3 regions of the Streptomyces sp. NPDC048361 genome follow, and region 2 is predicted to be linked to each of the others. Evidence: predicted binding sites of a transcription regulator. Region 2 holds the regulator's gene; each other region holds the start of a gene.

Region 1 (4,279 bases), on a different contig from region 2:
TGGCGGCGCCGACCTTGATCACGCAGACGCCACCGGCGAGCTTCGCGAGGCGCTCCTGGAGCTTCTCGCGGTCCCAGTCGGAGTCCGTGGCCTCGATCTCGGCCTTGATCTGGTTGACGCGGCCCTCGACGTCGGCCTTGTTGCCGCCGCCGTCGACGATCGTCGTGTCGTCCTTGGTGATGGTGACGCGGCGCGCGGTGCCGAGCACGTCCAGACCGGCCTGGTCGAGCTTGAGGCCCACCTCTTCGGCGATGACGGTCGCACCGGTGAGGGTGGCGATGTCCTGGAGCATGGCCTTGCGGCGGTCGCCGAAGCCCGGGGCCTTGACGGCCACGGCGTTGAACGTGCCGCGGATCTTGTTGACGACCAGGGTGGAGAGCGCCTCGCCCTCGACGTCCTCGGCGATGATCAGGAGCGGCTTGGAGGCGCCGGCCTGGATGACCTTCTCCAGGAGCGGCAGCAGGTCCTGGATCGAGGAGATCTTGCCCTGGTTGATCAGGATGTACGGGTCGTCGAGGACGGCCTCCATACGCTCCTGGTCGGTGACCATGTAGTGCGAGAGGTAGCCCTTGTCGAAGGCCATGCCCTCGGTGAACTCGAGCTCCACACCGAAGGTGTTGGACTCCTCGACGGTGATGACACCGTCCTTGCCGACCTTGTCCATGGCCTCGGCGATGAGCTCGCCGATCTGCTTGTCCTGGGCGGACAGCGCGGCGACGGCGGCGATGTCGGTCTTGTCCTCGATGGGACGGGCGGTCGCGAGGAGCTCGTCGGAGACGGCCTTGACCGCGGCGTCGATGCCCTTCTTCAGGGCGGCCGGGGAGGCACCGGCGGCGACGTTGCGCAGACCCTCGCGGACGAGCGCCTGAGCCAGCACGGTCGCGGTGGTGGTGCCGTCACCCGCGATGTCGTTGGTCTTGGTCGCCACCTCCTTGACGAGCTGGGCACCGAGGTTCTCGTACGGGTCGTCGAGCTCGACCTCGCGCGCGATGGTGACACCGTCGTTGGTGATGGTGGGGGCGCCGAACTTCTTGTCGATGACGACGTTGCGGCCCTTGGGACCGATCGTCACCTTCACCGTGTCGGCAAGCTTGTTGACGCCGCGCTCAAGGGCGCGACGGGCGTCCTCGTCGAACTTCAGGATCTTCGCCATGGGAGCGGTTCAGCCCTCTCGAAAACTCGGGTTAATGACACTGCGCCCCTCGCCGCCCGGCAATCAGCGGGGTGACCAGGGGCGCAGCTCTCAAAGCATTCGCTTCGAACTCGAAGTACTCGCGTACTCCGGTGAATTACTTCTCGATGACCGCGAGCACGTCGCGGGCCGAGAGGACGAGGTACTCCTCGCCGTTGTACTTCACCTCGGTGCCGCCGTACTTGCTGTACAGCACGATGTCGCCGGTGCTGACGTCGAGCGGCAGACGCTCGCCGTTCTCGAAGCGGCCCGGACCCACGGCCAGGACGACGCCCTCCTGGGGCTTCTCCTTGGCGGTGTCCGGGATGACCAGGCCGGAGGCCGTGGTCTGCTCGGCGTCGAGCGGCTGGACCACAATGCGGTCCTCAAGCGGCTTGATGGCAACCTTGGAGCTGGTGGTCGTCACGATCCGGTCTCCCCCTTCGGAGATCTCACGGGGTTAACTGTTTGGGTGGCGACCAGGTGGATCCGTCGTCGCGGGTGCCGGACCTGCCCGTCGCTGTGTTGGCACTCTCCAGTGGGGAGTGCCAGAAGCGAGACTAGGACGACGGTTAGCACTCGGTCAAGCGGAGTGCCAATCTCGTACCTTCACGGCGGATCCTCGCGGGCGCAGAACACGGCGGATCGTGGCGGCTCGGAGCGGGCGGATCATCGCGGGCTCGGAGCCGGCGGATCATCGCGGGCTCGGAGCCGCCGGAGCATCGCGGGCTCAGAGCCGCCGGATCATCGCGGGCTCAGAGCAATGCGGATCGTCGCGGGCTCAGAGATAGTCCTCAAGGCGGCCCACGGTGAAGCCGCGCGACCGGATCTGTTCGAGTACCTGCGCCGTCATGCGCGTCGCACCGGCGCCGGGCCCCGGCAACCGGGTCCGCACGATGTCCCCGGGGCGCAGCACCCGGGCCCCCTCGGCGTACCGCAGACCGTCGGCCGTCATCGTGACGCGGGCCAGCACCAGCGCGCGCACCCCGCACTCCTTCGCGGCGCGTACGGTACGCGCGTCGTAGGACCCGTACGGCGGCCGGAACAGTCTCGGGCGGGTCCCGTACCGGGCGGCGAGCCGGTCCTGCTGACCGCAGATCTGCGCCCGCTGCCGCTCGTACGTCAGGGTCCGCAGATCGGGGTGGTCGAGGGTGTGGTTGTAGATCCCGGCCCCCAGGGCTCGCAAGGCGTCCACCCGGGCGCGGGCGGTGCGGGCGGCGGCCGCGGCGCCGGAGTCGGCGGCGGCCGCGGCGCCGGAGTCGGCGGCGGCCGCGGCGCCGGAGTCGGCGGCGGCCGCGGCGCCGGAGTCGGCGGCGGCCGCGGCGCCGGGGTCGACTGCGGCCGCGGCGCCGGGGTCGGCGGCGGTCGCCGGAGCCGCGGCGGAAGCGGGAGCGGCGGCGACACCCCGGTCGCCGTGTGCGTCCCCCTCGCCGTCGGCGCCCGCGCGGGCCTCCGTACCGGTGTCGGCGCCCGTGAGGAACAGGGCGACCGGCAGCCGGAGATCGCGGATCATGCGCGGGAAGGCGGGGTCCGCGACCGGCCCGTCGTCGAACGTCAGGAACACCACCTTCGCGCGCACCGGTACGCGGTCGACGACGAACGGCACCCCGGACCCGCCCCTGACGCGAGCCGGCCGGGGTGCGGGCGCCAGCGGGGCGGCGAGGCCCCAGCGCCGGGCGGCGGCCATGCGCGCGTCGGACCCGGGCGGCGGCACGGCGTGCTGGGCGGCCTTGCGCCCGAGCCGTTTGAACGGGGCGACGGGCGCGGTCGGTTCCGAGCACCCGGCCAGCGGCCCGAGCAGCGCGCCGGCCGCGAGCAGCCCGGCCAGGGCGGCCCGGATCCGGCGCGCCCGGCTCACCTCTGCTCCCCGGACCGGCTCACACGTAGTCCTCCAGACGGGCCACGGCGTACCCCTTGTCGGTGATCACCTTCATCACCTGGCGGACCATGTCGGGCATGGTCCCGTTCCAGTCCTCGCGCCCGCGGAAGTGGGTCAGGATGATGTCGCCGGGGTGCAGGTCGCGGTCCCACTCGCGCCACTCCATGTGGTCGGTGAAGGCCTCCTCCGCCCACAGCGGCGCGGCCTCGATCCCGCACGACTTGGCGGCCTTGAGGGTGTCCTCGTTGTAGTTACCGTACGGCGGCCGGAACAACCGGGGACGCTTGCCGGCCCACTGGCCGATCTTGTCCTGCTGGTCGCAGATCTCTTTCCGCTGCTCGTCGTAGGAGAGCGCCGGCATGTACCGGTGGTTGAGGGTGTGGTTGTTGAGCGTGACGCCGAGGCCCTGCATCTTCTTGAAGTACTCGTGGTTGTCCTTGACCAGGTAGTCGCTGAGGAACGCGCTGTAGGGGATGCGCAGTTCCTGCATCATCTTCAGGAAGGTCGGGTCCTTCTCGGCGCCGTCGTCGATCGTCAGGAAGACGATCTTGTCCTTGGTGGGGACGGTGGTGAAGACGGGCGGCAGCGAGTCGCCGCCGTCGGTCTCGAACCCCGGCCGGTTGGTGATCCTCGGCTTGACGGCGGGCGCCGCGGGCGCGAGCAGGGGCGCTTTGGCGAGCCCCCACTTCTTCACCGCCGCGAGCCGGGCGGCCTCGGCGTGCTTGAGTTGGTCGGCCTGACTGGTGAGGGCTCCGGCGGCCCCCTGCTGGGCGGCCTGCGGCCCCGGCCGGCCCGAGCCCGCGTCCTCGGAGGAGCAGGCGGAGGCGAGCAGGGCGGCGGCGAGGGTCAGAACGGCGCAGGCGGCCTTGGTTCTGGTTTTTCCCTTTTGTCGTACTAGTTGCATGGCGCCGCATCCTGTCAGGCACGGGCCCCCCGACCCGTACGACACCGCCGTCACGGACCCCACCATCGCCCGCCTGGCCCACAGCGGGGCCGCCGCTGGACGACAATGACGGGGTGAACGACCTCGACACCTTCTCCCTCCTGCTGGCCGACGAGGGCCGCGCCCTGCTCGCATCCCTGCGGGAGTACGACCCCGCGCAGGAACTCGCGGTCGCCACCAGGCTGCGCCGCGAGCACGACACGAGACTCGTGTCGGCGGCGCTGGGGCAGGCGCGGCTGCGGCAGCGGGCGGTGGCGAAGTTCGGCGCGGCGGACGCGCACCGGAT
Region 2 (4,279 bases):
CATGCGTCAGACGATACGGCCGGGCCCGGGCTACGACACGCCGAACCGGCCCGCGAGTTGGTCACGCTGAGCGCGTACGAACGCGGCGTCCACCACCGCCCCGTGGCCGGGCACGTACACCGCCTGCTCGCCGCCGAGCGAGAGCAGCCGGTCGAGGGCGCCGGGCCAGCGCGAGGGCACCGCGTCGGGGCCCGCCTGGGGCTCGCCCGACTCCTCCACGAGGTCGCCGCAGAACACGACCTCCGGGGACCCGGTGCCCGCGGAGACCAGCGCCACCAGGTCGTGCCCGCTGTGCCCGGGCCCGACGTTGGCGAGCAGCACCTGACGCCCGCCCAGGTCGAGCGTCCACTCGCCCGACACTGCATGGTGCGGCACGACCAGGAGGTCCGCCGCCTCGGCCGCGTCCCGCTCGGGCACCCCCTGCTGCACCGCGTCGGCGCGCATCTCCTCGCGGGTCAGGACCCGCTCGATGCCGACGGCCCCGTAGACCTCGGCCCCGGAGAAGGCCGCCGTGCCGAGTACATGGTCGAAATGGGGGTGGCTGAGCGCGATATGGGTCACACGGCGACCGAAGAGTGCCTGCGCCTGCGCCCGCAGTTCGGCGCCCTCGCGCAGCGTCGCACCGGTGTCGTAGAGGAGCAGCGAGTCCGCTCCGGCGATCAGCCCGACGGTCGCGTCCCAGCCGGGCAGGCGTCTGCGCCCCACCCCCACACCGAGCCGCTCCCAGCCGAACTCTTCCCAACTGACGTCCATGAGGCGACGCTATCGGCAATCGACCGGCGACGCCGCACGGTAGCGTGGTCGGCCGCCCTTGTACGGGGCTGTCCTTCCACGGGGCCGCACCGGGTTCGCACCGGGGCCGCACCGGGTTCGCACCGGGGCCGCGCCGGGGCCGTACCGGGCTGCGGGGCGCGCACCGGGCCGCACCCGGCCGCACGGGCTGCGGGGCCTGCGGGGGACTGCCCTTGCTAGGGGCGTACCGGTCGGCCGTACACTGGCCGGGGGATTGCTGGCACTCGCACACAGTGAGTGCCAAACGGACGGCAACTGGAGGTGTGCGCGATGCTCAGTGAACGCAGGCTCGAGGTGCTGCGCGCCATCGTCCAGGACTATGTCGGCACCGAGGAACCGGTGGGCTCCAAGGCCCTCACCGAGCGTCACGCGCTCGGCGTCTCCCCGGCGACCGTGCGCAACGACATGGCCGTCCTGGAGGAGGAGGGCTTCATCGCCCAGCCCCACACCAGCGCCGGCCGCATCCCGACCGACAAGGGCTACCGGCTCTTCGTCGACCGGCTCGCGGGCGTCAAGCCCCTGTCGTCGCCCGAGCGCCGCGCGATCCAGAACTTCCTGGACAGCGCGGTCGACCTGGACGACGTCGTGGCCCGCACGGTGCGGCTGCTCGCGCAGCTGACCCGGCAGGTGGCGGTCGTCCAGTACCCGTCGCTGACCCGGTCCACCGTGCGCCACGTGGAGCTCCTCTCCCTCGCGGCGGCCCGGCTGATGCTGGTGCTGATCACGGACACCGGCCGGGTCGAGCAGCGCATGGTCGACTGCCCGGCGCCGTTCGGCGAGGCCGCGCTCGCGGACCTGAGGGCCCGGCTCAACGCACGGGTGGTGGGGCGCCGCTTCGCGGACGTGCCGCAGCTCGTGCAGGACCTGCCGGAATCTTTCGAACCGGAGGACCGGGGAACCGTCACGACGGTCCTCGCCACCCTCCTCGAAACCCTGGTCGAAGAGACCGAGGAGCGGCTGATGATCGGCGGCACCGCCAATCTGACCCGCTTCGGACACGACTTCCCGCTGACCATCAGGCCGGTGCTGGAAGCACTTGAGGAGCAGGTCGTGCTCCTCAAGCTGCTCGGCGAGGCCAAGGAATCGGGCATGACCGTACGCATCGGGCACGAGAACAACGCCCATGAAGGACTGAACTCCACGTCCGTCGTGTCGGTCGGCTACGGTTCCGGCGGCGAGGCGGTCGCCAAACTCGGCGTGGTCGGACCGACCCGCATGGATTACCCCGGAACGATGGGAGCGGTACGCGCAGTGGCACGTTACGTCGGACAGATCCTGGCGGAGTCGTAAGTGGCCACGGACTACTACGCCGTACTCGGCGTGCGCCGCGACGCATCACAGGACGAGATCAAGAAGGCGTTCCGGCGCCTCGCACGCGAACTCCACCCGGATGTGAATCCGGACCCGAAGACGCAGGAGCGCTTCAAGGAGATCAACGCCGCGTACGAGGTCCTGTCGGATCCGCAGAAGAAGCAGGTCTTCGACCTCGGCGGGGACCCGCTGTCGTCGTCGGGCGGCGGCGGGGCCGGCGGCTTCGGCGCGGGCGGCTTCGGCAACTTCTCGGACATCATGGACGCCTTCTTCGGCCAGGCATCCCAGCGCGGCCCGCGCTCGCGGACCCGCCGCGGCCAGGACGCCATGATCCGGCTGGAGATCGACCTCAACGAGGCGGCCTTCGGCACCACCAAGGAGATCCAGGTCGACACCGCCGTGGTGTGCACGACCTGTTCGGGCGAGGGCGCGGCCCCCGGCACCTCCGCGCAGACCTGTGACATGTGTCGCGGTCGCGGCGAGGTGTCCCAGGTCACCCGGTCCTTCCTCGGCCAGGTCATGACCTCGCGGCCCTGCCCCCAGTGCCAGGGCTTCGGCACCGTCGTCCCCACCCCGTGCCCGGAGTGCGCGGGCGACGGCCGGATCCGTTCGCGGCGTACCCTCACCGTGAAGATCCCGGCCGGTGTCGACAACGGCACCCGGATCCAGCTCGCGGGCGAAGGCGAGGTCGGCCCCGGCGGTGGCCCCGCGGGCGACCTGTACGTGGAGATCCACGAGGTGGCGCACGACGTGTTCCAGCGTCGCGGCGACGACCTGCACTGCACGGTCACCATCCCCATGACGGCGGCGTCGCTCGGCACCAAGGTGCCGCTCCAGACGCTCGACGGCATGGAGGAGGTGGACATCCGTCCGGGCAGCCAGTCCGGCCAGTCCATCCCGCTGCACGGCCGCGGCATCACACATCTGCGCGGTGGCGGACGCGGCGACCTCATCGTGCACGTCGAGGTCCTGACCCCGAGCAAGCTCGACCCGGCGCAGGAGGACCTGCTGCGCCAGCTCGCGAAGCTGCGCGGTGAGGAACGCCCCACGGGCCAGTTCCAACCGGGGCAGCAGGGGCTGTTCTCCCGCCTGAAGGACGCATTCAACGGGCGCTGATCCAGGCTCGGGAAGGGGGCTACGGGGTGCACCCCCGTAGCCCCCTTCTTCTTTGGGGACCGCCGGGACCGCCGGGACCGCCGGGACCGCCGGGATGCGTCCCGGAGCGATGGCGCGACCTAGGCCGCATTCAGCTCCTGCGGTGTTTGAGGAGCGCGGGCCGGGGGGCGGAGCCCCTGAGCAGGGTGGCCAGGGTCACCACCCCCGCAGGAACCGGCGATTCGGCGCGAGAGCAACACCGTGGCACGATGCCAGCATGGCTTTGACCGATCTCTGCCGGTATCCGATCGTGCAGGCGCCCATGGCGGGCGGCGCCTCCGGTCCGGCGCTGGCCGCGGCCGTCTCCGAGGCCGGGGGGCTCGGTTTCCTGGCCGCCGGATACAAGACCGCCGACGGCATGTACCAGGAGATCAAGCAGGTGCGCGGCCTGACCGGCCGGCCCTTCGGGGTCAACCTGTTCATGCCGCAGGAGCCGCACACCGACCCCGCCGCCATCGAGGTCTACCGCCACCAGCTCGCGGGCGAAGTGACCTGGTACGACACCCCGCTGGGCGATGCCGACACCGGGGGCGACGACAACTACGAGGCCAAACTCGCCATCCTGCGCGAGGACCCGGTGCCGGTCGTCTCCTTCACCTTCGGCTGCCCCGAGCGCACCGTCATCGACGCGTTCGCGAAGGTCGGCACGTACACGATCGTCACGGTGACGACACCCCAGGAGGCGCAGGCCGCGCAGTGGGCGGGGGCGGACGCGGTGTGTGTGCAGGGCATCGAGGCCGGCGGCCACCAGGGCACCTACCGCGACGACCCGCAGGCGGGCGGCGCCGGCCTCGGACTGCTCGCCCTGATCACCCTCGTACGCGAGAGCGTCCAGCTGCCGATCGTCGCGGCCGGCGGCCTGATGCGCGGCGCGCAGATCGCGGCGGTGCTCGCGGCGGGCGCGGACGCGGCGCAACTGGGCACGGCGTTCCTGGCGTGCCCCGAGTCGGGCGCCAACGTCCTGCACAAGCAGGCCCTGACCAACCCCCTCTTCGTGCGTACGGAGGTGACGCGGGCGTTC
Region 3 (4,279 bases), on a different contig from region 2:
TCTGCGAGCAGCTCGGCTGGCGGCTGCCCGACCAGCTGGTCATCCCGATCGCCTCCGGCTCCCAGCTCACCAAGATCGACAAGGGGCTCCAGGAGCTGATCAAGCTCGGTCTCGTCGAGGACAAGCCGTACAAGATCTTCGGCGCCCAGGCCGAGGGCTGCTCCCCGGTGTCGACCGCCTTCAAGGCCGGGCACGACGTCGTACGCCCGCAGAAGCCGGACACCATCGCGAAGTCGCTCGCCATCGGCAACCCGGCGGACGGCCCGTACGTCCTGGACATCGCGCGCCGTACGGGCGGCGCGGTGGAGGACGTCAACGACGAGCAGATCGTCGACGCCATCAAGCTGCTCGCCCGTACCGAGGGCATTTTCGCGGAGACCGCGGGCGGTGTGACGGTCGGCGTCACGAAGAAGCTCATCGAGGCCGGTCTCATCGACCCGTCGCTCACCACGGTCGTGCTCAACACCGGTGACGGGCTCAAGACCCTCGACGCGGTGGCCGCCACGTCCCAGGCGACCGCGACCATCCGCCCGAGCCTGGACGCCTTCCGCGACGCGGGCCTGGCCCACTGAGCATGGAGCCGGCCGTCCGCGCGACGCGGGCCCGGCTCGCCGAGCGGCGCCCGAGCCACCGCCGATCCTGAACGATTAGGAGCACCGAACCCATGAGCGTGAACGTCCGCATCCCCACGATCCTGCGCACCTACACCGGCGGGAAGGCCGAGGTCGCCGCCGAGGGCGGCACCCTCGCCGAGGTCATCGCCGACCTGGAGAAGAACCACACCGGGATCGCCGCGCGCGTTCTGGACGACCAGGGCAAGCTGCGCCGCTTCGTCAACGTGTACGTCAACGACGACGACGTGCGCTTTGAGCAGGGCCTGGAGACGGCTACGCCCGACGGCGCCGGCGTCTCGATCATTCCGGCGGTAGCGGGCGGCTGAGGCGCCCTTCTCCGCGCCCTCCGCGCCCTTCTCCGTTCCCGGCACATATGGAATAGCCCCCTCCGCATAAGAAGCGGAGGGGGCTATTCCATATGGTTGAGCGCGGTACAGTTGGGGAAGCCCCTTCGCTTCGAGTGCCAAGCGCATATGAGAACGCGACAACATGGGGTCAAAGTCTGTGAGCCCTTTGCGCCCTAAGTGCGCTTTGCCCGGCCCGACTTGCCCCGGAATGTTGAATTGATGGCATTCCGCTCCCTGAGTGCGCCCGGAATTCTCGTCCGATTGACCTGTTGCAGAGGGCAGTTGGGCAGATACATTCAGCCGCGGTCGACGCGTTCCGGCGCACACCCTCTCCTGTCGGAGGGTGCAGGTCTGACCCGGGTCCGCGAAGTGTGGCCCCGTGCAAGGGCCAGTAATAGGGGAGTTAGGCATGGCTCAGGGCACCGTCAAGTGGTTCAACGCGGAGAAGGGGTACGGCTTCATCGCGGTCGACGGTGGTGCGGATGTTTTCGTCCACTACAGTGCGATCCAGATGGACGGTTACCGCACCCTTGAAGAAGGTCAGCGAGTCGAGTTCGAGATCTCGCAGGGCCAGAAGGGTCCACAGGCGGACATGGTCAAGCTCGCCGTCTGATCTCGGCGCGATCGGCCACCGACGCACTCACGCATGAAGGGGACCACCCATTGGGTGGCCCCCTTCACGCATCCCCCACCTACTTAGGGCTCGGCCCCCGCACCGAGTAGTTAAGGGGGCGCGGGCGTGTGACGTATGGGCGGCGACTGCGCCGCGATGGGCGCGACCGTTCGGCACCGGGTGCCCTACAGGGGCGAGGGCCTGTGACGTAAAGGCGGCGGCTGTGCCCGCGGGGGGTCGCGACCATTCGGCAACCGGGTGTCCTACAGGGGCGCGGGGAACTGCGCGAGCAACCCAGCACGGCCCGCACCCGAAAGCGAACGGGGTCATAGAGGGGGCGCGGGGAACGGCGCAAGGGAGTCCGGCCGCAAGCCGGCGCCGGGGGCGTGGGGGCGGAGCCCCCGCCGACCCCGGGGGAACCGGACAACACCGGTAAGTAGAGGGCCCCGGTTCAAGAGACTCGCTTGCACTCGCAGGTGCCGAGTGCTAATCATTGGGCTTAGCACTCTCCCAGTGAGAGTGACAGAACTTGGATCGCGTCAGTGAGGTCCGCAGACCGAGTGGGGCAAGGAACCACAAGGCCTGCAGGCCGTCCGTCGCGGGCACCGGCACGGTCCACGAAGAACGCCACCCCTGTCCGGGAGGACCACTTCACATGGCCAAGATCATCGCGTTCGACGAGGAGGCACGGCGCGGTCTCGAGCGCGGGATGAACCAGCTCGCCGACGCCGTCAAGGTCACCCTCGGCCCCAAGGGCCGCAACGTCGTCCTCGAGAAGAAGTGGGGCGCCCCCACGATCACCAACGATGGTGTTTCCATCGCCAAGGAGATCGAGCTCGAGGACCCGTACGAGAAGATCGGCGCCGAGCTGGTCAAGGAAGTCGCCAAGAAGACGGACGACGTCGCCGGTGACGGAACGACCACCGCGACCGTCCTCGCCCAGGCCCTGGTGCGCGAGGGTCTGCGCAACGTCGCCGCCGGCGCCAACCCGATGGCCCTGAAGCGCGGCATCGAGAAGGCCGTCGAGGCCGTCTCCGCCGCCCTCCTGGAGCAGGCCAAGGACGTGGAGACCAAGGAGCAGATCGCTTCGACGGCCTCCATCTCCGCCGCCGACACCCAGATCGGCGAGCTCATCGCCGAGGCGATGGACAAGGTCGGCAAGGAAGGCGTCATCACCGTCGAGGAGTCGCAGACCTTCGGGCTCGAGCTTGAGCTCACCGAGGGCATGCGCTTCGACAAGGGCTACATCTCGGCGTACTTCGCCACCGACATGGAGCGTATGGAGGCGTCGCTCGACGACCCGTACATCCTGATCGTCAACTCGAAGATCAGCTCCGTGAAGGACCTGCTCCCGCTCCTCGAGAAGGTCATGCAGTCGGGCAAGCCCCTGCTGATCATCGCCGAGGACGTCGAGGGCGAGGCCCTGTCGACCCTGGTCGTCAACAAGATCCGCGGCACCTTCAAGTCCGTCGCCGTCAAGGCCCCGGGCTTCGGCGACCGCCGCAAGGCCATGCTCGGCGACATCGCCATCCTCACGGGCGGCACCGTTGTCTCCGAGGAGGTCGGCCTCAAGCTGGAGAACGCCGGTCTCGACCTGCTCGGCCGCGCCCGCAAGGTCGTCATCACCAAGGACGAGACGACGATCGTCGACGGCTCCGGTGACAGCGACCAGGTCCAGGGTCGCGTCAACCAGATCCGCGCCGAGATCGAGAACAGCGACTCGGACTACGACCGCGAGAAGCTCCAGGAGCGCCTCGCCAAGCTCGCCGGCGGCGTGGCCGTCATCAAGGCGGGCGCGGCCACCGAGGTCGAGCTCAAGGAGCGCAAGCACCGCATCGAGGACGCCGTTCGCAACGCGAAGGCGGCCGTCGAGGAGGGCATCGTCGCCGGTGGTGGCGTGGCCCTGCTCCAGGCCTCCGCGGTGTTCGAGAAGCTTGAGCTCGAGGGTGACGAGGCGACCGGCGCCAAGGCCGTGAAGCTGGCCCTGGAGGCCCCGCTCAAGCAGATCGCCGTCAACGGTGGTCTCGAGGGTGGCGTCATCGTCGAGAAGGTGCGCAACCTGCCCGTCGGCCACGGCCTGAACGCCGCGACCGGTGAGTACGTCGACATGATCGCCGAGGGCATCATCGACCCGGCGAAGGTCACGCGCTCCGCGCTGCAGAACGCCGCCTCCATCGCGGCGCTGTTCCTCACCACCGAGGCCGTCATCGCCGACAAGCCCGAGAAGGCCGCCGCCGGCGGTGCCCCGGGCGGCATGCCGGGCGGTGACATGGACTTCTGATCCTCCCGGATCGGTAGCTCCACGCAGCACGCGGTTCGCTGCACACAGCTGAACGCCGAGGGCGGCACCCCTGCCAAGGGGGTGCCGCCCTCGGCCGTTTCGGTGCCGCCCCCCGGGGCCTGTCGTTTTCGTGCTCGCCGGGACCGCGGAACGGGGGGTTCGCGTCTCCGTACGCCGGGGCCCGTACCCCGGGGGTCTCCGTACGCCGGGGCCCGTACCCCGGGGGTACGTAAACCCGAACCCCGAGGGTGGTGCTGGCTCCATGGTGCGAGGCACACGGGCCGGGTTACGTTGATGATCGGAGGGGGCGGGCACGGGGGTCGCGCCCCCTCCGACCACTCGAACGGGGGTGACCCCAACTGACGCACATGCGGGGGAACTTCATGACCAGTACCACCCAGCCGCGGGCCCGTATCTTCGGTGC

Evidence for each region. Region 2 encodes HrcA, which represses chaperone genes, less so after heat shock. Its sites were predicted from a motif close to TTNGCACTCNGNNNNNCNGAGTGCNAA; they were not measured.
Region 1: groES (co-chaperone GroES) is a predicted target of HrcA. The motif match lies at 1,744-1,770, and genes of this name have one in related genera.
Region 3: groL (chaperonin GroEL) is a predicted target of HrcA. The motif match lies at 2,074-2,100, and genes of this name have one in related genera.

Annotation. Positions count from the first base shown of each region.
Region 1 is NZ_JBEZKW010000024.1:1,229-5,507, reverse strand. Features, by position in the region: gene groL (chaperonin GroEL) at 1-1,153, opposite strand, end outside; gene groES (co-chaperone GroES) at 1,290-1,598, opposite strand; gene AB0D31_RS16115 (polysaccharide deacetylase family protein) at 1,953-3,029, opposite strand; gene AB0D31_RS16110 (polysaccharide deacetylase family protein) at 3,049-3,954, opposite strand; gene AB0D31_RS16105 (class I SAM-dependent methyltransferase) at 4,050-4,279, shown strand, end outside.
Region 2 is NZ_JBEZKW010000006.1:167,909-172,187, reverse strand. Features, by position in the region: gene AB0D31_RS05785 (MBL fold metallo-hydrolase) at 31-753, opposite strand; gene hrcA (heat-inducible transcriptional repressor HrcA) at 1,063-2,082, shown strand; gene dnaJ (molecular chaperone DnaJ) at 2,083-3,219, shown strand; gene AB0D31_RS05770 (nitronate monooxygenase) at 3,476-4,279, shown strand, end outside.
Region 3 is NZ_JBEZKW010000054.1:26,284-30,562, forward strand. Features, by position in the region: gene thrC (threonine synthase) at 1-572, shown strand, start outside; gene AB0D31_RS26615 (MoaD/ThiS family protein) at 665-940, shown strand; gene AB0D31_RS26620 (cold-shock protein) at 1,371-1,574, shown strand; gene groL (chaperonin GroEL) at 2,230-3,855, shown strand; gene AB0D31_RS26630 (DUF4097 family beta strand repeat-containing protein) at 4,239-4,279, shown strand, end outside.